3 regions of the Sporosarcina saromensis genome follow, and region 2 is predicted to be linked to each of the others. Evidence: riboswitches for the same ligand, from Rfam matches in the RefSeq annotation. Region 2 holds a riboswitch; each other region holds the start of a gene.

Region 1 (7,603 bases), 1.3 Mb from region 2:
TGTGGGAACTGCTTCCAATCTGATTCCTAATACTGTCCTTGCTGATGTGATGTATGAAAACCTTGTGAATGTCGGGGTTCCATCCTATGATGAAGCGGACGTCGCATTTGCGAAAGAAATCCGACGCACATTGACTGAGGATGATCTCAATAATGCATATGCTGGACGAGACCGGGAAACCGTGAAAAGGCTGAAGGAAAGAGTGATTGCTGATTTCATACCACCCCATTCCACTACCGAAGCGATTCTTTCAGGCTCAACGGACGTCGGGGATGTCAGCTGGGTCGTGCCAACGATGCAGTGCCTCACAAGCTGTTTTGCTTTAGGCACACCGCTCCATACATGGCAAGTCGTGTCGCAAGGAGCAACGCCGATTGCGCATAAGGGAATGTTGCAGGCGGCGGAAGTTATCGCGTCCACGGCGCTGCAAGTCATGGAAAACCCGACGATCATTGAACAGGCGAAAGCCGAGTTGGTGGACCGCTTGGACGGCAAGTCTTATTATTCTTTAATTCCTGATTCAGTAAAATAATATAAAAAAAGTATCGTGAGGACACACTCCCGATACTTTTTTTATATTATTTCGTGCGAAGTTGCAAAAGAATTTCCTCCATTTTAAGCTTACTGGTAAAATTGGATTATCGGAGTTAAGAAAGTAGGTAATGTCATGTACAGAGTAGCGGTTGTTGGTCCAAATCAATCGGTCGACAGGATTCTTACGTTGGCAAGAGAGATTGAAAAAGAATTAGAGTTCGTTCCGTATATTTATTCAAAAACGAACGAAGTAAAAGACTTCATACTGAATCCAGACATACCGGTGGACTTTTGGCTGTTTTCAGGCTATATCCCTTATCAAATTGCAGTCAATTCGACGGGGACGAACGAAAATTTTGTGTTTATCGATTCAAGTGAATTGAGTATTTATAAGGGAATCTTGAAACTTTCCAATGAGATTGGTAAAATTCCGCAACGGATTAGCGTAGATATGGTTTCATCGTTTCATTTTGATGAAGAATTTACCCAGTTGGAAAAGGACCTGGGGAAGGCATTTATTAAGAAATTCGATGTCGAGATTGAGGCGGAGGAATTGTTAGATTTTCATTACGGGTTATGGAAGCGGAATGAAATAGAAGTGGCGTTAACATGCTATCCGACTGTCTATGAAAGTTTGCGGGAAGCAGGTGTACCGGCATATTGGCTATCACCTTCACGCAATGAGATCTACCAGACTATCCGGATGTTCTTTGAAAAGATTAAAACATCATACTACAAAGACACACAAATCAGTGTCAAAATGATTGAAATCGTGAAGTATGGTGTAATAAAGGAAAAAATGAAGGAATCCTATCAACTGGAATACTTGGAGTTGCATTTAAAGAAAACACTTATACAGCTGTGTGAAACATTAGATGGTTTGCTTATTGAACAAGGAAATGGGCGGTATGTGATCTTTAGTACAAGAGGAGCAGTGGAGCGGAAAATCGGGACATTGAAGGAAAAAGTGGATCATCTATCACTTGAAGCGGACTCGACTGTTGCTGTCGGAATTGGCTTTGGTCAAACCGTCTTTACGGCCGAGGTAAATGCAAACCGTGCCGTTCGGGAGTCGAAGGAAAAAGGGAAGCAGGAAATTATCATTATTCAAGAAGATGGCACGATGATTGATGCAGCGGGGAAGGATGAACAGCTTGTCTATTCTTACCGTACGGACGATAATGAATTCGTGAAGAAACTACAAGAAGGAAAAATCAGCGTTAAGACATTTAAACGAATTGAATCGCTTATTCGGAAAATGGATTGGGCCCATTTCACAACGAAGGATCTGGCGATCCACTTGAACATGAGTGAGCGGAATGCCCAGCGGATCGTTTCCGATTTATGCAAAGTGGATTTAGCTGTATGCGTTGGGGAAGAATCACATTATTCGCGGGGAAGACCGGTGAAAGTGTACCAGTTGACATAATAAACGGCACAACATCCTAACATTTTGCGTAGAAATTGGTCATTTTTTTCACACTTAAAACAGGTGCCTGTGTAAGGCTGAATTCAGTTAATTCACTACAATTTCATATACATAAAATCTGGATGTTGTAGGTATCACGTTTCTTATGATTGCTTGTATAACCATTCAAATTGCTTGAATTAACGTGATTGTTTCTGGCACAGGCACCGTCAAAATTCAAAAAAATCATTCCATCAAAATTGCCGAGGCTGCGTATTTTACAGTATGAGAGTCACGATGGTATCCCGATAGGGCGGGATAGGACACACACACGAAAAATCAATGCGGCGTCTTTGGACCCATTCATTCGGTTTTCGGATCGAAGAGCAGCAAGCTGCCGAACAGACCGACGCCGAAAGTCACCATCCCGCCACAGATAAAGCCGAATCCGACCATCGTTGTTATGCTGGATATAGTGAAACCGCTTTCGAATACACCTAACGAAAAGATGATAAAGCCCAGAACAAGTTCGAGTGTTGCTAGTCGTTTCATAAAATATAGGAAATTAATTTGCATCATGATTCCTCCTTACTCGTTCACCGTTTTGACATATTTTCAGTATACGCGTGAGATGATTGTCTTGTAAATGTATTTTGATAATTTTTTAAAAACCGGTGCCTGTGCATGGTTGAATTTAGTTAATTCACTACAATTGTATATATATATAACTTCGGAATGTCTTCGTTGGTTGTTTCTTTGTATACTTATTAAAATTGGTTGAATTAACATGAATGTTTCTTGCACAGCGTTTAATGTGAAATAAGTCAAGTGCCATGTTGTTGCTATTTTTACGCACGCAAAACCAAGCTTCAGAATGGTATTTTTTTGAAACTCAACAATCACAGAACACTCTATAAGGGCATCTTTCCTTAGCGGGAAAGGTCTTACATTTTCATTCCACAGGGATACATCCTATTAAATCCAAACTCTGTTCTTTCACGTTTTATCCGTATTTGTGGAACAAGACCTAAAACAGGTGCCTGTGCAAGGTTGAATTCAGTTAATTCACTACAATTGCATATACATAAAATCTGGATGTTGTATGTATCACGTTTCTTATGATTGCTTGTATAACCATTCAAATTACTTGAATTAACGTGATTGTTTCTGGCACAGGCACCGTCAAAAGTATTAGTATTAAAGTATAAGGCAGTGGTGGCGGGAAAAGTACTCTATAAATGAGAATCAGATGATGGTATACTATAAGTAGAGAATAAGATGTGAATCAAATTAATCCGATAGAGAGCGCGTATAGGAGAAGGGCAGCCACTGCTGCTCTTCTTTTTTCGGCCAACTTTGTTCTTAAAAACGGGTACCTGTGTCAGGTTAAATTTAGTTAATTCATGACAATTGTGTATACAAGAATGTCGTGGTTGTAGTGTTTATTAGTAAAGTTCCTACACCTGCAATCAGTACGCGAATAAAGGTAAATGGTATACTACATTTAAATAATGCGCATTCTATTTGATGAATAGATTCTCTTTTAAAGTCGTGAAAAAAAAAAGTAGGTGAACAAAGTGGGAAAATATCAATTGGATTATAAAGGTCAATCGGCTGTGACTAAATATCATGAAAAAAACAAGCCTGTTAAGTTTGATAAAAAGCAGCATCTTGAAAAGTTACGTACAGAGTATTTGAATAAAAAGCAAAAACAAACAGATCAATAATTGGAGCGAAAGAGGCTGGGACATAACATAAAAAAACTGCATTATGGCTAATTCGCCTTTTAATGCAGTTTTTAATATTTTTCCAGTGTTTCTTTTCAAATTCTTTAGTGAGTCGGAGCGGAAAAAGGCCGACTCCTGCGGGATTGTAGCGCGAATGTTGAGACCCCGCAGGCAGCGCAGCGGACGAGGAGGCTCAAGCGCGCCCCGCGGAAAGCGTGCCTTTTGGAGCGCAGAGGAACGGTCTATTTAGAGTTTTGTCCCAGCGTCTTTATTTGAGCTCCTTTATTGAATGACCGTTTGGAAGGACAACATGTTAGGTAATAAATGGTCCGGTTGTAATCAATCATACAGTATGATATGGTTTAGGGTGAAAACCAATAAGAATAGTAGAAATGGCAGCAATCGTTATACAAAACCTTAAAAACTTAATAGGATGCACTAGGGGTGTTATTTAACTGAGATGAGTAGAAACTCAAACCCTTTGAACCTGATCTAGTTGATGCTAGCGTAGGAAAGTGTGAACATTCATACATATGAAGAGGGATGACTCTGTCTTTTTCTTAGTGTGTCATATTTGTTTTACGCAACTTTCCTTTTGGAAGGTTGCGTATTTTTTTTTGCTGCCATTTGCCTATTCAACTATTACATGTTTAGGAGCTGTTGAAATGACAAAGGTCGTGTTGGTAACAGGAAGTAGTCAAGGATTAGGGGCAACGATCGCAAGGACATTGGCAAGCCAAGGATTTCGGGTCGTCATTAATTACAATAAAAGCAAAGAGGCAGCCGACAAGATGGCTTTTGAGATTGGAAAAGATCATGCGATTGCGATTCAAGCGGATGTCACCAATCGTGCAGAAGTAGAGCGCATGGTGGAAAAGGCAACGGCATACTTCGGGCAAATTGATGTGGTCGTCAATAATGCATTAATCGATTTCAAATTTGATCCAGTCAAGCAGAAGCCGTTTAGTGAACTATCTTGGGAAGATTATCAGGGACAGTTGGATGGGACGTTAAAAGCAGCATTTAACGTCATTCAAAGTGTCATTCCTCAATTTATTGAACGACAAAATGGAAGTATTATCAATATCGGAACGAATCTGTTTCAGAATCCTGTCGTTCCTTATCATGAATACACGACAGCGAAAGCCGGATTGATCGGTTTTACACGCAATATCGCTGCCGAGTTAGGGGCATACGGTATAAAAGCGAATGTCGTTTCAGGGGGCTTATTGAAAACAACGAATGCGAGTGCTGTTACAACGCCGGAAGTATTTGAATTAATTGCGAACGCTACGCCGTTGAAAAAAGTGACAACCCCTCAAGACGTTGCAAATATGGTCGCTTTTTTGTCTTCAGACCATGCGAGCGGCATTACAGGGCAGAATTATACCGTCGATGGCGGCTTAACAATGAATTGACAAATGGGGGTGTGGAGAGTGACTGAACAAAAAGGGAAACAATTGAACTTAGGTGTTTTGCTGTATGGGTGCGGGCACCACCAAGCTGCTTGGCTCATGCCTGACTCAAGTGTTGAACGCATTGGTGAGATTTCCTATTATCAAGACTTGGCCAAGTTGGCGGAAAGGGGCTTGCTTGACGTCGTATTCTTTGCGGATAATCAATCTTTTGCAGGAAAGAGTTCCAGTGAATTGCCGGCATTTTGGTTTGATCCGCTCATCAATTTAACAGCCATCTCCCAAGTGACAGACCATGTCGGGTTAGTTCCGACGATTTCAAGCACTTTTTCCAATCCGTTTACAGCTTCCCGCCAGCTTTTGAGTTTAGACCATATTACTAAAGGTCGTGTAGGTTGGAATCTTGTTACGTCAATGACTGATGTTGAGGCGCAAAATCATAACATGGATCAACTGCCCTCGCATGATGAACGGTATGAAAAGGCAGATGAATTTGCTGTGTTAATGAATAAATTATTTCTTTCATGGGACAGTGAAGCATTTTTGCATCAACGTGAAGAGAAAAAGTTGATCAATCCTGCAAATATCTCGCCATTCCATCATGAAGGCACCTATTTTAAAGTGTGTGGACCGTCCACTACGCCGAAAAGCCCTCAAGGTAAACCGGTGGCGATGCAGGCAGGGGCGTCCAAACAAGGCATTGCATTAGCCGCAAAACATGCTGATGCCGTTTACTCAGTGTCATGGAATCTTAAGCAAGCCAAAAGATTTCGGGACAAATTAAATGAGCAAGTGAAACAAAGCGGGAACAACAGACATATTAAAGTGTTTCCGGGCTTAGTCACCTATGTGGGGGAGAGCCGTGAAGAGGCTTTTGCCAAGAAAGCCGCAATAGATGTGAAACTTCCTATTGAAACAGCTTTAAAACAGCTGAGCATGTTTATCCGGCAAGACTGTTCCGATTGGGCATTGGATGAAAAGGTTCCTCCATTGCCGCCTGTCGAAGAATTTACTGGGCCAGTCGGCCGGTACGAGACGATACTGGAAATTATTCATGATACAAACCCGACAGTAAGGGAGCTGTTGGGGTATCTGAATGCTGGTGGGGGACATTTCACGCTCATCGGCACACCGGAAGAGATTGTCGATCAGATGGAGCTTTGGTTTAAAGAAGGGGTGGCGGATGGATTTAATCTTATGCCGCCGACATTGCCCGGTAGTTTAGAAGACTTTGTTGAATTAATTGTGCCGGAGTTGCAAAAGAGAGGTATTTACAAAAACGATTATGAAGGTCATACGTTACGTGAATATTTAGGGCTTGAAAACAGGTGCTTGTGATAGCGTGAATTCAGTCAATTCACTACGATTGCGTAAATGTAAATTCAGAATATTGTAGGTGTACTGTATGTTATGCTTGCTTGTATACCCATTCAAAGTGCTTGTCTCTGTCACAAGCACCGTCAAAATTGGAGGAATGCAACACATTTTAGTCTCTTTTGTCAGTTTCCTTGAGGAAATCATTGCATCCCCTTGTTAACCCATAATCACGCCCGTCGTGTCCGTTTTTGCTTCCATCAATACGAGATGATGGATGGCTTCTTTCATTATAATAAGTCTCCAGGACATCTCGGTGCTTATTGCCGTGTGTCAATAAAATGGAGAGCTGTACATCTATGCGAGTTTGGGTGATTTTTTGATGTATCATGAAAAATAGATACAATTCCATGAGAAAAGTAGGCAAAAGAACAGAAAGCCTATTTTAATCGAAAATTTTTCAAACATTTCACCACTTGAAATCCAGTGTACATGAAGAATAGCAAAAACTGATGCAGAAGGTCCCTTGGCAACTTTCGAAAGTTCGTGTTTTTTGTCATTGAATTGAGGGTAGGCTATTTACATTGACGACTGCCGATTTTAAATTGGCGGACTTCCAATAGACTAGCGTAGGAGGTAATTTCTTTGAATGAAAAGGACAAGAATCAAAATGAGCAAAAGGGGCAGGACGTACACCGCGAGACATTGACGACACGCCAAGGGCATCCGGTCAGGGACAACCAGAACATCCGGACGATTGGAGACCGCGGACCAGCGACGCTAGAGAACTATCATTTCATCGAGAAGATCTCGCACTTCGATCGTGAGGAGATTCCGGAACGCGTCGTTCATGCGCGGGGTACGGGGGCGCATGGCTATTTTGAGACGTATGGCAAAGTCGGGGACGAGCCGGTGGAGAAGTACACACGGGCGAAAGTGTTTCAAGGTGCTGGGAAGCGGACGCCGTTGCTCGTTCGTTTCTCGACAGTCGGCGGTGCCAAGGATTCACCTGAAACTGCCCGGGATCCGCGAGGCTTTGCGGTGAAAATGTATACGGAAGACGGCAACTGGGACCTCGTCGGCAATAACTTGAAGATCTTTTTCATCCGTGATGCGATGAAGTTCCCGGATATGATCCATGCATTCAAGGCGGACCCGGCATCGAATATTCCGCATCCGCAGCGCATGTTCGACTTTGTCTCCCG
Region 2 (7,603 bases):
ACAACTACGCGGGTTTCTGCTTTCGATTTAGTTGTTGTTCTCATTTATATTCATCCTTTATCCGTTCATTTCACTAGACGTTTAACAATCGTTGCTGTTGTAGTAGCTGCACGCCGCACCAGGTCTTCATCCAATCCTAAGCCAAAACTGAATCGTACCGAATTTCTTAGCTTTGAAGACTTGTTCCCGTACATCGCTGACAGAACATGAGACGGTTCAAGTGATCCTGCCGTGCAAGCAGAACCACTTGATACAGCAATTCCTGCCATGTCCATGTTGACGAGTAACGACTCGATATCTGTACCTGGAAAACTGATATTGAAGAGGTGTGGTAATCGGTGCGCTCGTTGGGCATTCAATTCAAATTGGATTCCCTCTTCGGTAAAAACAGCTTGTATGAGCTGTTTGTAGCGTTCATACGTTTTTTGGTTGTTCTCCATATCAACCTGAGCAATATGAACCGCTTTAGCAAATGCGGCAATGGCGGGCACATTTTCAGTCCCCGCTCGTCTCTTCCGTTCCTGCTCTCCGCCAAATAATAAGGGGTGAGTAGTGATCCCCTTTCGTTGATAAAGAAAGCCAACTCCTTTCGGCCCATTCAACTTATGAGCGGATGCACTGAGCAAGTCTACTTGTAATTCTTGTACATCTAAGGGCGCAATACCGTACGCTTGGACAGCGTCGGTGTGGAAAATTGCTTGATGTCCTTTGAGCAGTTCTCCAATTTCTTGAATCGGTTGGATGGAACCAACTTCATTGTTCCCGTACATAATCGTAACGAGAATCGTATTCTCCGTTAATGCATCTTTTACTTGCTCTACAGCAATTACACCGTCTTCATTCACAGGTAAATACGTCACTTGAAAACCTGTTTTCTCCAGTTCCTGGCAGGCGTGTAAGACGGCATGGTGCTCGATGGTTGTTGTAATAATGTGATTACCTTTCTCCTTCATTGCACTCGCAGTTCCAAAAATTGCAATGTTATCAGCTTCCGTACCACCTGAAGTGAAAATAATTTCATTTGGCTCCGCTTGTAAGCTCAGAGCAATTTCCTTACGAGCGTCATCGATCCATTTTCTAGCTAAACGTCCGTATTGATGAATACTCGAAGGGTTGCCGAATACTTTATCCATCGCTTCAATGTATGTTGACCGTACTTCCGGATGTACAGGTGTAGTTGCAGCATGATCCATATAGATTGTTTGCATGAGTAAACTCCTTTATTGAAACCGTTTAAATGTAATACATATATCCGTCATTTGTAGTAGATTCTTCTGCATCGACGAGATCTTGGATCGTTGTCGTGTCAAGAACTTCTCGAATTGCATCCCCAATCCGATTCCATAATGATTGTTGAGGGATATTTCCTTCTTCAATCCCTTCAACAACTTGGATAGGACCTTCTAATAACCGAATGATGTCCCCTGCTGTAATGTCTGTTGGCGGTTTGGAAAGTTTATAGCCGCCATAAGCACCACGAACACTTGTTACGAGACCACTGTTTCGCAATACCGGAATGAGTTGCTCAAGATACGCATCAGACAAATCATGCTCTTCGGCAATTTTCCGTAAAGGCATTGGACCTTCACCATATTTCTTTCCAAGTGCAACAATCATTGTAAGGCCATAGCGGCCTCTCGTTGAAATTCTCATGTATAACCAACGTCCTTTTCAATAAGTACAAAACATTATAGCATAATTGAAGGTTGGCTTCCTGCAAATGACTTCTCGGTTTTCTTTGTGTATAATGGTGGAACGGATGTACGTACGGGGAGTGAATAGTTTGCACAACGAACCATTAGCTTTTAGAATGCGACCACGAACAATTGACGAGATTGCCGGTCAACAACATATTATCGGAAAAGATACAGCCCTTTACCGGTTAGTTCGTAAAGGGCATGTCCCTTCCATGCTACTGTACGGCGAACCGGGTATCGGCAAAACCTCTTTAGCGTATGCAATTGCCGGCACTAGCGACTTACCGTTCATCGCACTGAATGCAACAGTTTCCGGTAAAAAAGATGTCGAGGAAGTTGTTGCAGAAGCTCGGATAACAGGAAAAGTCATTTTGTTTTTGGATGAAATCCACCGTTTTAATAAATTGCAACAAGACACGTTGTTACCACATGTTGAAAAGGGATCAATCGTGCTAATCGGTGCAACAACCGAAAATCCTTTCCACGACGTGAATCCTGCCATTCGTTCACGGTGCGGGGAGATTTTACAGCTCAAACGATTGGAAACCGAAGATGTTGTCAAGTTGTTGAAACGTGCCATCCACGATGTTGAGCGAGGTCTTGGGAAAACGCCTATTGCCATTACGGACGAGCAAGTCGAAAAGATAGCAGGCGGTGTGAACGGAGATGCTCGAAAAGCACTCACATTACTCGAGTCAATCGTATCAGCGAGTGATGAGGAAGACGGAATAATTGTTATTGAAGATTGGCTCATCGAAAACTTAATTGGCAGAATTGGACTCGTTGGCGATAAAAAAGGATCTCATCATTACAACTTGCTCTCTGCATTGCAAAAGTCTGTGCGTGGAAGTGATGTGAATGCAGCGATCTTCTACTTGGCTAATCTGCTTGAAACCGGCGACTTGATTGCTGTTTCAAGACGGCTTCTCGTCATGGCGTACGAAGATATCGGTTTAGCAGCACCCGAAGTTGGTCCACACGTACTTGCAGCGACGGATGCCGCTATTCGATTAGGCATGCCCGAAGCGCGTATCCCACTTGCGAACGCGGTCATCGAAATGTGTCTCGCATCAAAGTCCAATTCAGCATATAAAGCAATGGATGCAGCAATCCGCGCCATCAACGAAGGGAAAACAGGTGACATCCCCCTCCACTTGCGTGATACGCATTACGCTGGAGCTGCTGAACTCGGCCACGGTGGGTATCAATATCCTCATGATACCCCAATTGGATCTTTCGGCGGCTGGGTAAATCAACAATACCTCCCAGACAAATTGAAAGACGTAGAATTTTACGAACCTGTTATCGCGGGTGAGGAGAAGAAACTCGCAGGGATTTATGAACGGTTAAAGGAATTCAGACAAAGAAAATAAAAAAACACATCCTGTCTATTTTGTGTACAGGATGTGTTCTTTTTTTATAAAATATATTGATCCATTTTCAAAACAAGTTCAGCAATTCCCGGTTTACTTACTTGATCATTCGCACCAACGTTTTCACCTTTATGTTTTAATTCATCCGTAATCAATGATGAGAAAATAATGACTGGCAACATGGCAAGCTGTTCGTTTTCACGGATACGTTTTGTGAAATGATGACCATCCATTTGTGGCATTTCAATATCTGTAATAACAAGTTGGACAACTTCTTGTGCCTTCTGACCTGAAGCGACGGCATTTTCCAAATACGCCAAAGCATCTTTTCCGTTCTCAAAGAACTCGATGTTTGCATAACCTGCTTCGGTAAGCGTATCATTTAACAATTTACGCAACAAAGGAGAGTCTTCCGCAACAAGTATACGTTTGTCAGACCGCTCGCGTACACCAAGTTTCTTCACTTCTTCGACACGGATTCCACTCTCAGGATTTATGTCCAGGACAATTTTTTCGAAGTCTAGTAGCAACAGCATATCTTCCGATCGTTTAATTACACCGATCACTTGTGTCGTATCACCTGAATAGAGGTCTGCGGGTTTTTCAATTTGATCCCATGATACCCGATGAATTTGTGATACATCTTGCACATGGAAAACTACTTGTTGTTGATTAAACGCAGCGACGATGTATTTACCTTCATTTTTTCCAATTGTCTTCGGTAAGCCCATAACGGTTTCCATATCAATGACAGGCAATACGTCCCCACGCAATTGGATTATCCCTTCAATTGAAGGATGTGCATGTGGAATGATTGTGATTGGAGTAGGTAAAATGATTTCTTTTACTTTAATCACATTAATGCCATATCGATTATTGCCAATTTCAAATTCAACGATTTCAATTTCGTTCGTACCACTTTCCAATAATATGCCGTCTTGTCTTTGCATCATTTCCAGTCCTCTCATCGTAACTAGCAGTGGATTTATAACTTTCTTCCTTACATATCACAAGAACAATTCTATGTATTATGACCCATATTCATATTGTAGCAGTTCCCTCCCCTTTCAACAAGTGACTTATTTCTAACAAACTATGGTATAGTAAGAGGTAGACACAAATACATATGATCACTGGGGGAGCCTATTGGCTGAGAAGAGGAAACTCTGACCCTTTGAACCTGATTCGGTTAATACCGACGGAGGGAAGTGGCGAGTTCATCTTATCTATGCACATGACCGCTTTTTCCAGTGGTCTTTTTTTGTGCAATTCAAACATTTGAAGGAGAGATGGAGAATGAACATTGCAGAACAAGTGGTAGTCGTTACGGGAGGTAGTCGAGGATTAGGAAAAGCAGTGGTCCAAGCATTTGCCCGCGAAGGTGCAAAAGTGATCGTAAACTATTATAAAAGCGCCGACCAAGCAGAAGAGCTCGTTCGCTCAATTGGCAAAGAAAAAGCGGTCGCAATACAAGCAGATATCCGAAGTGAAGAAGATGTCAAAAGAATGTTTGAGGAAGGTAAAAGATTTTTCGGGAAACCTATCACAACGATTGTTAATAATGCCCTTGTCAATTTTTCGTTCAATGGAGATGCGAGGAAAGATCTCGAAACAATTGGATGGCAAGATTTTCAATGTCAATTTGAAGGAAGTGTCAAAGCGACTCTTAATACGTTACAAGCAGCGAGAAAAGATATGGAATCCCTGCAGTTCGGTCGCATTATTACAATCGGCACAAATTTATTTCAAAACCCTGTCGTCCCATACCATGAATACAATACGAGTAAGGCAGCGTTGCTCGGTTTAACGAGGAACATTGCAAAAGAACTAGGGGCATACGGCATCACTGCTAATATGGTGTCTGGTGGGTTGTTACATAAGACGGACGCAAGTGCAGCAACACCTGATGCTGTCTTTGACATCATTAAAGCAAGCACCCCTTTACAACAAGTGACAACACCAGAAGACGTGGCGGACGCAATCTTATTTTTCGCATCCCCATGGAGCCGCGCAGTGACAGGCCAAAACTTAATTGTGGACGGCGGACTAGTCATGAACTAATTACACATGTGACTACAGGATTTCAAAAGCATAAAAAAACTGCATGAAACCAAGTTTGTGTAACTTCGTTTCGTGCAGTTTTATTTTTTCTTCTCTATATTTTGTGAAACTTACTTACTGTCGTTCACTCTTTCAATCGGCAAGTCCTTAACAATATCGTTAAGCACCCAGCTTGCACAAACCAATCCCGCTACTGATGGCACGAAAGCATTCGATGAGGGCGGCATTTTTGCTTTCCGTATAGCGGCATCCGGATTCCCTACCGTTCCAACAACATCTTCACGTACAACAATCGGACTTTCATCAGAAAAAACAACCGGGACGCCTTTTCGAATGCCCTCTTTTCGTAATCGGAGGCGAATGACTTTGGCAATTGGGTCGGTGTGCGTTTTAGAAATGTCTGCAATTTGAAAACGAGTAGGATCTAATTTATTTGCTGCGCCCATGCTGGAAATAATTTGTATTCCACGTTGTAAACATTCTTTAATAAGGTGAATTTTGTAACTAATTGTATCGGAAGCGTCAATGACATAGTCAGGTTCATAACTGAAAAAGGTTTCGTACGTTTCCTCCGTATAAAACATATGAAGACCAACTACTTCACAGTCTTTATTAATATCCGCTATCCGTTCTTGCATCACTTCCACTTTTGAACGACCAACCGTCGACAACGTCGCAATCAATTGCCGATTTACGTTTGTAATGTCGACAGTATCCTTATCTACGAGAATGATTCTTCCAACTCCACTGCGTGCACAAGCTTCTGCAGCAAACGAACCGACACCACCTACACCTAAAATGGCAACCGTCTTGTTGCGCATACGCTCAAGTCCTTCTTTGCCTATCGCGAGCTCATTACGGGAAAATTGATGGAGCATGACAATTCCGCCTTTCTTCTATGAATCAAGTAAAAACCCCTCCGCAAGATCGCAAGAGGGGAATATGGGTAAATCCGTATAATATCGGTTGAGACGAATCCCAAATGTGCCGTCTTATCGTTATCGTTTTGAACCCGCTCTCAGCAGGTGGGTGCCCAATCCACTCTTTCTGAAGTCCCCCTAAAGGGCAGGTCATCTAGAGTGAAATTAGAGCTCCCTACGACAAAAATGTTGGGTCAAAAATTGATGAACATAAAACGTACACTTCAGGATTCGTATTACTAGTATCCTATCATATCACTCCTGCCGATTCAACAATTACACTTCGGCAATTTGTTCCTTTTTCAACAAACTACTCACTTCGATTGGATAGCGATTCCTAACTCTGCTAGCTGTGCTCCATCAACAGAGCTTGGTGCTTCTGTCAATAAACAACTCGCACTTGCTGTTTTCGGGAATGCAATCGTATCGCGTAAATTCGTCGCGCCCGCCAACAACATGACAAGGCGGTCCAAACCGAATGCAATGCCCCCATGAGGTGGTGTTCCGTATTCAAATGCATCGAGAAGGAAACCGAATTGCTCACGTGCTTGCTCCGCTGTGAAGCCTAATGCCTTGAACATCTTCTCTTGAACATCACGTTGATAAATACGCAGCGATCCTCCACCGAGTTCAAAACCATTTAGCACAAGGTCATACGCTTGCGCTTTTACCGCGCTCGGATTTGTTTCTAGTTCCTCAACATCTGCAGGCATCGTGAATGGATGATGTGCAGCATAGTAGCGACCTTCTTCTTCGTCATATTCAAACAACGGCCAATCTGTCACCCAAAGGAAATTATATTGCGACTCATCAATCAAGCCTAAGTCTTTCCCTAATTTCAAACGTAATGCACCGAGTGCGTCTGCGACAACAGATTTTTTATCTGCAACGAACAACAATAAGTCGCCGTCTTCCGCTTGTACTGTTTGAATAAGCGCTTCAGCTAATTCGCCTTCAAAGAACTTTGCGATCGGACCTTTCAATCCTTCTGCATCGACTTTCAACCAAGCAAGCCCTTTCGCGCCGTATCGAGCCGCAAATTCACCAAGAGCATCAATGTCTTTTCGTGAATAGTTCGCTGCTGCTCCTTTGACTGTGATTGCCTTCACTTGGCCACCAGATTCCACTGCTCCTGCAAACACTTTAAAGGATGAATCTTTCACAAGTTCGGACACATCTTGTAGTTCCATGCCAAAGCGCGTATCTGGTTTATCCGAACCGAAACGACTCATCGCTTCGTCGTAAGGAATGCGTTTGAAAGGTGTTTCTACGTCGATTCCCTTTACATTCTTCATCACTTTTTTCATGAGGCGCTCATTTAACTCAATAATTTCTTCAATGGTCATGAAACTCATTTCCATATCAATTTGCGTGAACTCAGGTTGACGGTCTGCTCGTAAATCTTCATCACGGAAACAACGGGCAATTTGGTAATAACGATCAAAACCGGACACCATCAGCATCTGTTTAAACAACTGAGGGGATTGTGGCAATGCATAAAATTCGCCATCATGTACTCGGCTTGGTACTAAGTAATCACGTGCCCCTTCAG
Region 3 (7,603 bases), 1.8 Mb from region 2:
GGGTCAAAATAGCCGCACATATCGAACGTTCCATGCCGTTTAAACACTGCAGACACTTCATAGTCAATGAGTGGCGCTGTTGTCAATGGATTGCCTACTGCATGTTCGAGAAGAAATCCGGATTCTCCTTTTTTGTGATCTTTGCGTTGCAGCGTAATCCCGTCTGAAGAAGCTCGTGCTTTTTCCCGGAAGTTTTTTAAATGGTCATATGCAATTGACGGACCTACCTCTTTTGTAAACGTCAGCGGTTCACCTTTTTCATCGTACGCGAGCTCAATATCGACACGCGTACGAAAACCATCGCCATTCGGATCAAAGTCACGGGCGTCTCCTTTGAAATAATGATTGGGTGACAACAAATTTGGATTCCGTACCCATTCCTCTGCAAGAAACGTTGTATAACGTAATTTCCATCGATCTATAGGATGCAACGTCTTTTCCCTTTCATTCACTGGCTGTAAAAGCTCTCGCGGCTTGCCGATCCACTTGACGGTCGAAAATGTTTCAATAGCAGCTTCCTTACGTGATGAATTGGGATGCAGCGAACCAAACACATTAGACAAAACCGATTTAACGGATGTCAAACGCTCCTCTGATTTTTCAAGCGGACGTCTTGCTCGAATCATATAGTCGTATGATTCGTCCATGTCAATATCCCGGTCGATGTACCAATTTGTGTTGACCATCTTTACAAATTTTCCATTCCGATAAATGCCGTATTCTTCTATGTCCTTCATACCTTCCCATGACAAGGCGATTTGCGTTTTCGCTACGATTGTCGTCATGACAAGAGATTGCAAGGGATTCTCGACGTTCTTTTCTTCAGCAAAAGCAGACGTTTGCAATGCAATGACATCGACGACTTGATTATCCTCAACACGTTCTACCATGTAATGATAGAATTTACCATGTTTGAAATCCCCGTCTTGAAATTCCGGCACGGTTCCTTCATAGACATGTTCACCATCTTTATACACGTTGTAAAAACCTCCGACATCATTCCATGTGAATGAAATCAAATCATGTTCATGCTTTACAGACTGTATTTCAAATAACATGTTTGCGCCTCCCTTTACCTCTATTTTGGGGAACTTTCAACATCGCTAAACATAACGTACCAATCAATTGAACAGCTTATGCGAAAGTGAACGATCTATCCATTAACGATTGTGCGTCCCAGTCACTATCCGCGTACATGGCGTATGCTTATATGCATCAACATGCTTGAATGTACCCATTACTATTTCCTTGCCCTTCTTGCGAATCTGCGAAACTATGTTATAGTAATTTTGAAAACAAATCGTAAAATTGCCACTAGGGGTGCCTTATGCACGTGTGTAAATTTGCAAAACACTCGTACCGATTTCATGTTCACTATGCGTATATCATGGTGAAACATTAAAAATCGGACAGAGCTGATAGCAAATGAAACATGCAATGCGCTAGGCTGAGACGTGTATGAATACGCGGACCCTTTGAACCTGATCTGGTTGATACCAGCGGAGGGAAGTGGGTGCGCAACTTCTATCCATTGAATTTGCAAGCCGCTTCTTGACGCCCTGTCAGGAGCGGCTTTTTTGCATATATGGAGGCATGTTGACGATGTATTTACAAAAACTACGAGATGAAAAACCGTTGATTCATTGCATTACGAATATTGTTGTTGCGAATTTCCAAGCGAATGGCTTGCTTGCACTAGGAGCTTCCCCTGTCATGGCGGATGCGGTTGAAGAAGCAGCGGATATGGCGGCTGTTTCATCAGCTGTCGTATTGAATATCGGTACGCTTAAAGCGGTCAGTGTCGAGGCGATGTGCCTTGCTGGGGAGCGTGCGGCGGCTAATGGCATTCCGGTCATCCTCGATCCAGTCGGTGCTGGAGCGACCTCATTCCGAAAAGCCGCTGTCCTATCGATTTTAGAGAAAGTTCCTGTGTCCCTTATTCGTTGCAACGCTGGGGAACTTGCAGCAATTGCAGGAATTGATTGGCAAGCAAAAGGGGTTGATGCAGGAGATGGAGAGGCAGATTTGGAACAGCTCGCGCTTGAAGTGGCGACGCGATACAGCTGTCTTGTTGCAGTGACCGGTGTTGAGGATCTTGTTACAGACGGCAAAAGGGTCGTGCGAATTGCTGGGGGCCATTCACTTATGACACGTGTCACAGGCGTAGGTTGCCTGTTAAGTGCGGTCGTTGCTGCATTTGTTGCAGTGGCAGACGATCACAAGTTGGAAGCAGCGGAAAACGCTTTGGCTATTTATAAAAGAGCAGGTGAACAGGCAGCGGCACTATCTACTGGACCAGGAGACTTTGCTGTGAATTTATTGAACGCACTTTATGCAATAACAGAGGAGGATTTGAGATGACTTCAGTAGCTTTGACAATTGCAGGTTCAGATAGTGGCGGGGGGGCTGGTATACAGGCAGATTTGAAGACGTTCCAAGAGCTTGGTGTATTCGGGACGTCCGCGTTAACGGCTGTTACTGCACAAAATACGTTAGGCGTACACGGTGTCTACCCGATTGAGGCGGCAGGTGTAACTGCTCAAATACAAGCTGTGTTGGACGATTTTTCAGTAGGAGCCGTGAAGACAGGGATGCTATTTTCAGCAGACATTATTGAGGCGGTAGCAGTTTCATTAAGGCACAATGGCTGCCCACCCCTCGTGATTGATCCAGTGATGATCGCAAAAGGTGGCGCATCTTTACTTAAAGATGAAGCCGTTACTGCTTTGAAAGCACATTTACTTCCTCTTGCTACTCTCGTCACGCCGAATATTCCGGAAGCGGAAGTGCTTGCGGATATGACGATTCAGTCGACAGCTGATTACGAAGAAGCAGCGAACCGGATTCTTAGTTCAGGGGCAAAAGCGGTCATTTTAAAAGGCGGACATAGCAATGATGCGCAGTTTGCGGAAGACTTTTTCTTCGGGGCAGACGGCTATTCATTCACGTTAAAATCAGAACGGATTGCTACAAAAGATACGCATGGTACGGGTTGCACGTTTTCTGCCGCAATTACTGCATTCATTGCGCAAGGAAAAAGTTTGCAGGAAGCAGTGCGTGAAGCGAAGGTATTTATTCAAGCGGCCATATCGGATGGCTTACAATTAGGCGGAGGTCACGGGCCAACGAATCACTGGGCATATAATCGATTGAAGCAGGATGCAAAGGAGGTTGTCATAATTGAATAAAGAGCAACTGGCACTTTATTTCATAATGGGTTCGACGAATACAGGAACGCAGGACCCTCTACATGTGCTCGAGTGCGCTTTGCGTGGCGGCATTACTTGCTTTCAGTTACGAGAAAAAGGGCCGGGTGCGAAAAGAGGCGAAGCATTGCTGGAATTTGCTCGACAATGCCAAGAGTTGTGCAAGGAATATAGTGTTCCGTTCATCGTGAACGATGATGTGGACCTTGCTTTAGCACTTGATGCAGACGGGGTACATGTTGGGCAAGAAGATGAACAGGCAGCGATTGTTCGCAAACGGCTTGGCATTGGGAAAATACTTGGCGTGTCTGCACATACGTCGGATGAAGTGCTAGCCGCAATTGAAGCGGGTGCTGATTACATCGGAATGGGCCCTGTCTACACGACCACTTCAAAACCGGACGCAAAACCGGTAGCTGGCACGCAGTTCATTCAGACGACAAGGTCTGTTTACCCTGATTTACCGATTGTCGGCATCGGCGGCATTACTGTCGATAATTTTGCACCTGTGTTTGCTGCGGGCGCAAACGGGGTTTCGGTCATTTCATCAATTGCTGGAGCAACGGATGTCTATGCGGCGACTAAAGCGTTTGCTGAATCTATAGAGAAAGAAGGGGTTCCTTTATGAACACGCGAAAAATGGTTATCATGACGATGTTTGTTGCGATAGCAGTTGCCGGCTCGACATTCGTTTCATTCCCCGCAGGCATAGCACGCGCGTATCCAGTCCAGCATGCGGTGAACGTAGTTGCAGCCATTCTGTTAGGTCCAATTCCCGCAGTTGTTATTGCATTTTTGACGGGACTTATTCGAGTATTGACTGGCACAGGGTCATTACTCGCATTCCCCGGTGGCATGATCGGTGCGTTATTGGCAGGTCTATTTTATAAACAGTTTGGTAAAGCGTGGCTCGCTGGGATTGGTGAAGTGATTGGTACAGGCGTGATTGCGTCACTTTTGGCAGTACCTTATGCGAAGATTTTAATGGGTACAACGGTCACTGCCTTCTTTTTCGTCCCCCCATTTATGGTTTCAACGGTGAGTGGCGCGGCGCTTGGGCTAATTCTTGTTGTCCGGCTGCAGCAAACTTCAGCGTGGCATAAAATCGAAAGTGTCGGTGGGCGATTGTAAGAATACGTTTGGTCAGAGGAATTTAGTTCAAGTGTGAGCGTGGTTCTAAAGTCCCGATATGGTGATAACTTTAGTTATCCGATCGATAACTTTGTGAACTTGATTGATAACTCATGGTATCCGATCGATAACTTTGTGAACTCGATTGATAAGCGAGCCTATTCAATCGATAACTTTTTGAGTCGTAAAAACCGCTCCAGCGATTAGGCGAGGAGCGGTATATGATTTTAGGGAAGCTATTATCGCCAACAATGGTAGCTAGAGGGATGGTATCCAGTTGTACGGTCGGCAAGTATGTAACTTCGACGACTCTCTTTTTGATGCGTTCATTTCATTCAAAAACATGGTCGGATGAATGAGACTCTTCTAGAAGTTCTTCCCGCCAAATTCGCTCTACGTTTGCACCCACTTCAGTTACATGCACCCGGTACACATCGGGATTCGTCAGTGCCTGCCATTCTGCAAATCCGACGTGCTCGTCATAACATCTTAAGAGGAGCGTCATCAGATTTCCATGTGTAACGAGCACCGTTTTGGAGCCATCTGGCAACTCTTCGACCACATTACATACACGCTCCATCGCTTCGTGTGATGACTCGCCACCTTCATATTTCAAATGGACATCGAGAAATGAATCCTCTAATTTTAACAACCAATCCTCAAAATCATACGAACTCAACGTCCGTTCCGCCAATCGACTATCCTCTTCGAAGTACAATCCTTTCCGCTCCGCTAAAGGTTCAGCTGTCATGCGCGCTCGGACAAAAGGACTTGTAACGATACGGTCCACTTCTACCTCATCAAAAAATGCTGCCAGCTTCTCCGCCTGTACAATTCCTTCCGCTGTCAAATCTGCATGCGGTGATTGACCTTCAGCTGAACAATGTCTAACAATATAAATCACTTTTTCCACTTCAAGCACCTCCTACTCATTAAGTTCCCTTGCTAGATGAAAAGAAACCTTCCTTTCACAAAACATATTTGTGGTGATTCCGTTTGATGCTGTGTAAAAGAATAAACCAGTTCCCCCGACTTGCATGGAGGAACTGGTCGTTCATTTCATATAACGATCGAGAAAATGCCCCATTTTCTTTCGATACGTGTCACCTGCTAGTGCATACGCTTCACCATGATTGGCGTTGGCAACTAGAAACAGCTCTGATTCGCTAGCTGTTTTCTGGTGCAGTTCTTCGGCCATTTCGGTCGGAACGAAAGTGTCACTTTTTCCATGAACATAAAAAATCGGGATTTCTGTCTTCTGCACTTCTTTTAAAGCGCTCGCTTCTCGGAATGAATAGCCCGCTCTAATTTTCGTGAGCGCACTTGTGCCATCTAATAATGGAAATGCCGGCAAGTGAAACATGCGATTCATTTGGTACGTGAACAGTTGATAGACAGATTTGTATGGACTGTCTGCGATGATTGCTTTCACTTGAGCGGGTAAACCGTCTTCCCCGCTTGCCATCAAGACCGTGGCAGCTCCCATCGATAACCCGTGATAGGCCACTTCCGTATTTGGACCGAGTTTTTGGACAAACATATCCGTCCAGTCTATCAAATCAAGACGATCCGGCCAACCGAACCCATAGTAATCGCCTTCACTTTTGCCATGCCCTCTCGCGTCGGGCATAAATATGTTGTAATTCAATTCTTCGTGATAATACTGTCCAAAAAGCCCCATCTGTTTGGCATGACCTAAATAGCCATGTGTCAAAATGACAAGCTTATCCGTTGGCTGTGCAGCAGGTAAGTAATAACCGGACAATTGCAGTCCATCCCGTGACGTTAGGCTCACTAATTCAAATTCCTGATTAGCGACCCATTGCTTCCAATGCCCATTCGTGTACAGTTGCTTCGTTTTCTCTGAGACTTTTAAATCAGCGTTGCCTTGCAAGTATTCTTTCGGACCACGCTTCACTGCCAAGTCATAGAAAAAGAAGCTCCCCGCCACTTGGATCACCAGAAAAACAACTGAAAAAAGCACCAACAACTTCTTCCAATGAATCTTAATCGTACTCATTCCCCTTTTATCTTCTATCTGCGGGCACATCACCCTACTACAAGTATACAAGATAAACAGAGCAACATGTATGGAAATTTTTTAAAAATAATAAGAATAGTGAATTAGTGATTGAATAATGGGAATAGTTCTGGTGCCCGTCCCCAAAACAATTGCGAATTGTTTTGGGGACAGGCACCAAAAAACCGTCAACCTTGTTGGATGACGGTTTATTATCTATTGTTGTTTTTTTACTGCGTCTTGGGCTTCTTTTTTTATGTCTTCAACTTGTTGTTCAGCTCGTTTTGCAGCATCGTTTGCAACTGCTGAATCTCCTTCGCTCACTTTACGATTATCATCTTTATCGCCAGCGTAGCTTTTTGTCATACCGTTTCACCCCTTTGCCGTTACGTATAGTATTCCCGAGTGCTAGTAATCCAAACAAAAAGGTATTACGTTTATCAAACTTGATCGTTAGGGTACTCAAACAATAAGAGAGGATGAGTCGCATGGAACTCTTTACAATCGGGCACTCTACACACACACAAGAAGAATTTATCAAGTTGTTGAAGGATGCTGAAATTGAGATGGTAGCGGATGTTCGAGCATTCCCAGGAAGCCGCAAATTTCCGCATTTTCATGAAGATCGTATGAGCGAATGGTTGCCGAAAGCGGGTGTAGACTATGTACATATAAAAAAATTAGGTGGTCGACGGAACAAATCGAAAGAGGTTGATGAAGAAGTGAATGACGCGTGGAACAATCAATCTTTCCACAATTATGCAGACTACACGTTGCAACCGGCTTTTCAAGAAGGGCTTGATTGTCTGAAAGAATTCGCTTGTACGAACCGCGTTGCGATTTGCTGTTCCGAGCGGCATCCTGCACGTTGTCATCGTTTGTTAATTAGCAATTGGCTCGCTCTGAACGGTTGGACAGTGTGCCATATAGTAGACGGTGCAATAGGAAAGACACTTATCGAACAACACGAACCAGGTAAATGGGGTGCGCCTCCTGAATTACAATTGGACGGCACAGTGGTCTATCCGGAGAAATAGGTAAAGCCACAAACGATTGCAGGGGGAGTCGAAATCGTTTATGGCTCTTCATAATTATGGTCGTTTTTTTATATTTTATTCGCGAACAGAGAAAAATTTTCGAGCACATAAGACGAAATTGATCGATAGATTGTGAATAGTGATGGATAGGACTGGAAAAGTGATTGGTAGACTGGATAAACTGATCGTTAATACAGCAAACGTGATTA

Evidence for each region. A riboswitch is a leader RNA that binds a small molecule or an ion and turns the genes downstream of it on or off. The one in region 2 is predicted to bind thiamine pyrophosphate.
Region 1: another riboswitch for thiamine pyrophosphate. It lies ahead of ACVHUV_RS08210 (3-oxoacyl-ACP reductase); the one in region 2 lies ahead of ACVHUV_RS15115 (3-oxoacyl-ACP reductase).
Region 3: another riboswitch for thiamine pyrophosphate. It lies ahead of thiM (hydroxyethylthiazole kinase); the one in region 2 lies ahead of ACVHUV_RS15115 (3-oxoacyl-ACP reductase).

What each region holds. Positions count from the first base shown of each region.
Region 1 is NZ_CM142738.1:1,647,447-1,655,049, forward strand. Features, by position in the region: gene ACVHUV_RS08190 (M20 family metallopeptidase) at 1-532, shown strand, start outside; gene ACVHUV_RS08195 (hypothetical protein) at 668-1,963, shown strand; gene ACVHUV_RS08200 (hypothetical protein) at 2,306-2,518, opposite strand; gene ACVHUV_RS08205 (hypothetical protein) at 3,520-3,669, shown strand; TPP riboswitch at 4,100-4,200, shown strand; gene ACVHUV_RS08210 (3-oxoacyl-ACP reductase) at 4,335-5,087, shown strand; gene ACVHUV_RS08215 (LLM class flavin-dependent oxidoreductase) at 5,106-6,422, shown strand; gene ACVHUV_RS08220 (catalase) at 7,044-7,603, shown strand, end outside.
Region 2 is NZ_CM142738.1:2,936,173-2,943,775, forward strand. Features, by position in the region: gene mnmA (tRNA 2-thiouridine(34) synthase MnmA) at 1-44, opposite strand, end outside; gene ACVHUV_RS15095 (cysteine desulfurase family protein) at 66-1,208, opposite strand; gene cymR (cysteine metabolism transcriptional regulator CymR) at 1,234-1,653, opposite strand; gene ACVHUV_RS15105 (replication-associated recombination protein A) at 1,784-3,070, shown strand; gene ACVHUV_RS15110 (chemotaxis protein) at 3,115-4,020, opposite strand; TPP riboswitch at 4,196-4,294, shown strand; gene ACVHUV_RS15115 (3-oxoacyl-ACP reductase) at 4,367-5,131, shown strand; gene ACVHUV_RS15120 (tRNA threonylcarbamoyladenosine dehydratase) at 5,242-6,009, opposite strand; RNA gene ssrS (6S RNA) at 6,103-6,285, opposite strand; gene aspS (aspartate--tRNA ligase) at 6,366-7,603, opposite strand, start outside.
Region 3 is NZ_CM142738.1:932,882-940,484, reverse strand. Features, by position in the region: gene ACVHUV_RS04570 (DUF3238 domain-containing protein) at 1-1,058, opposite strand, end outside; TPP riboswitch at 1,307-1,525, shown strand; gene thiM (hydroxyethylthiazole kinase) at 1,603-2,361, shown strand; gene thiD (bifunctional hydroxymethylpyrimidine kinase/phosphomethylpyrimidine kinase) at 2,358-3,188, shown strand; gene thiE (thiamine phosphate synthase) at 3,214-3,834, shown strand; gene thiW (energy coupling factor transporter S component ThiW) at 3,831-4,337, shown strand; gene ACVHUV_RS04545 (histidine phosphatase family protein) at 4,669-5,250, opposite strand; gene ACVHUV_RS04540 (alpha/beta hydrolase) at 5,392-6,357, opposite strand; gene ACVHUV_RS04535 (hypothetical protein) at 6,574-6,723, opposite strand; gene ACVHUV_RS04530 (DUF488 domain-containing protein) at 6,846-7,394, shown strand.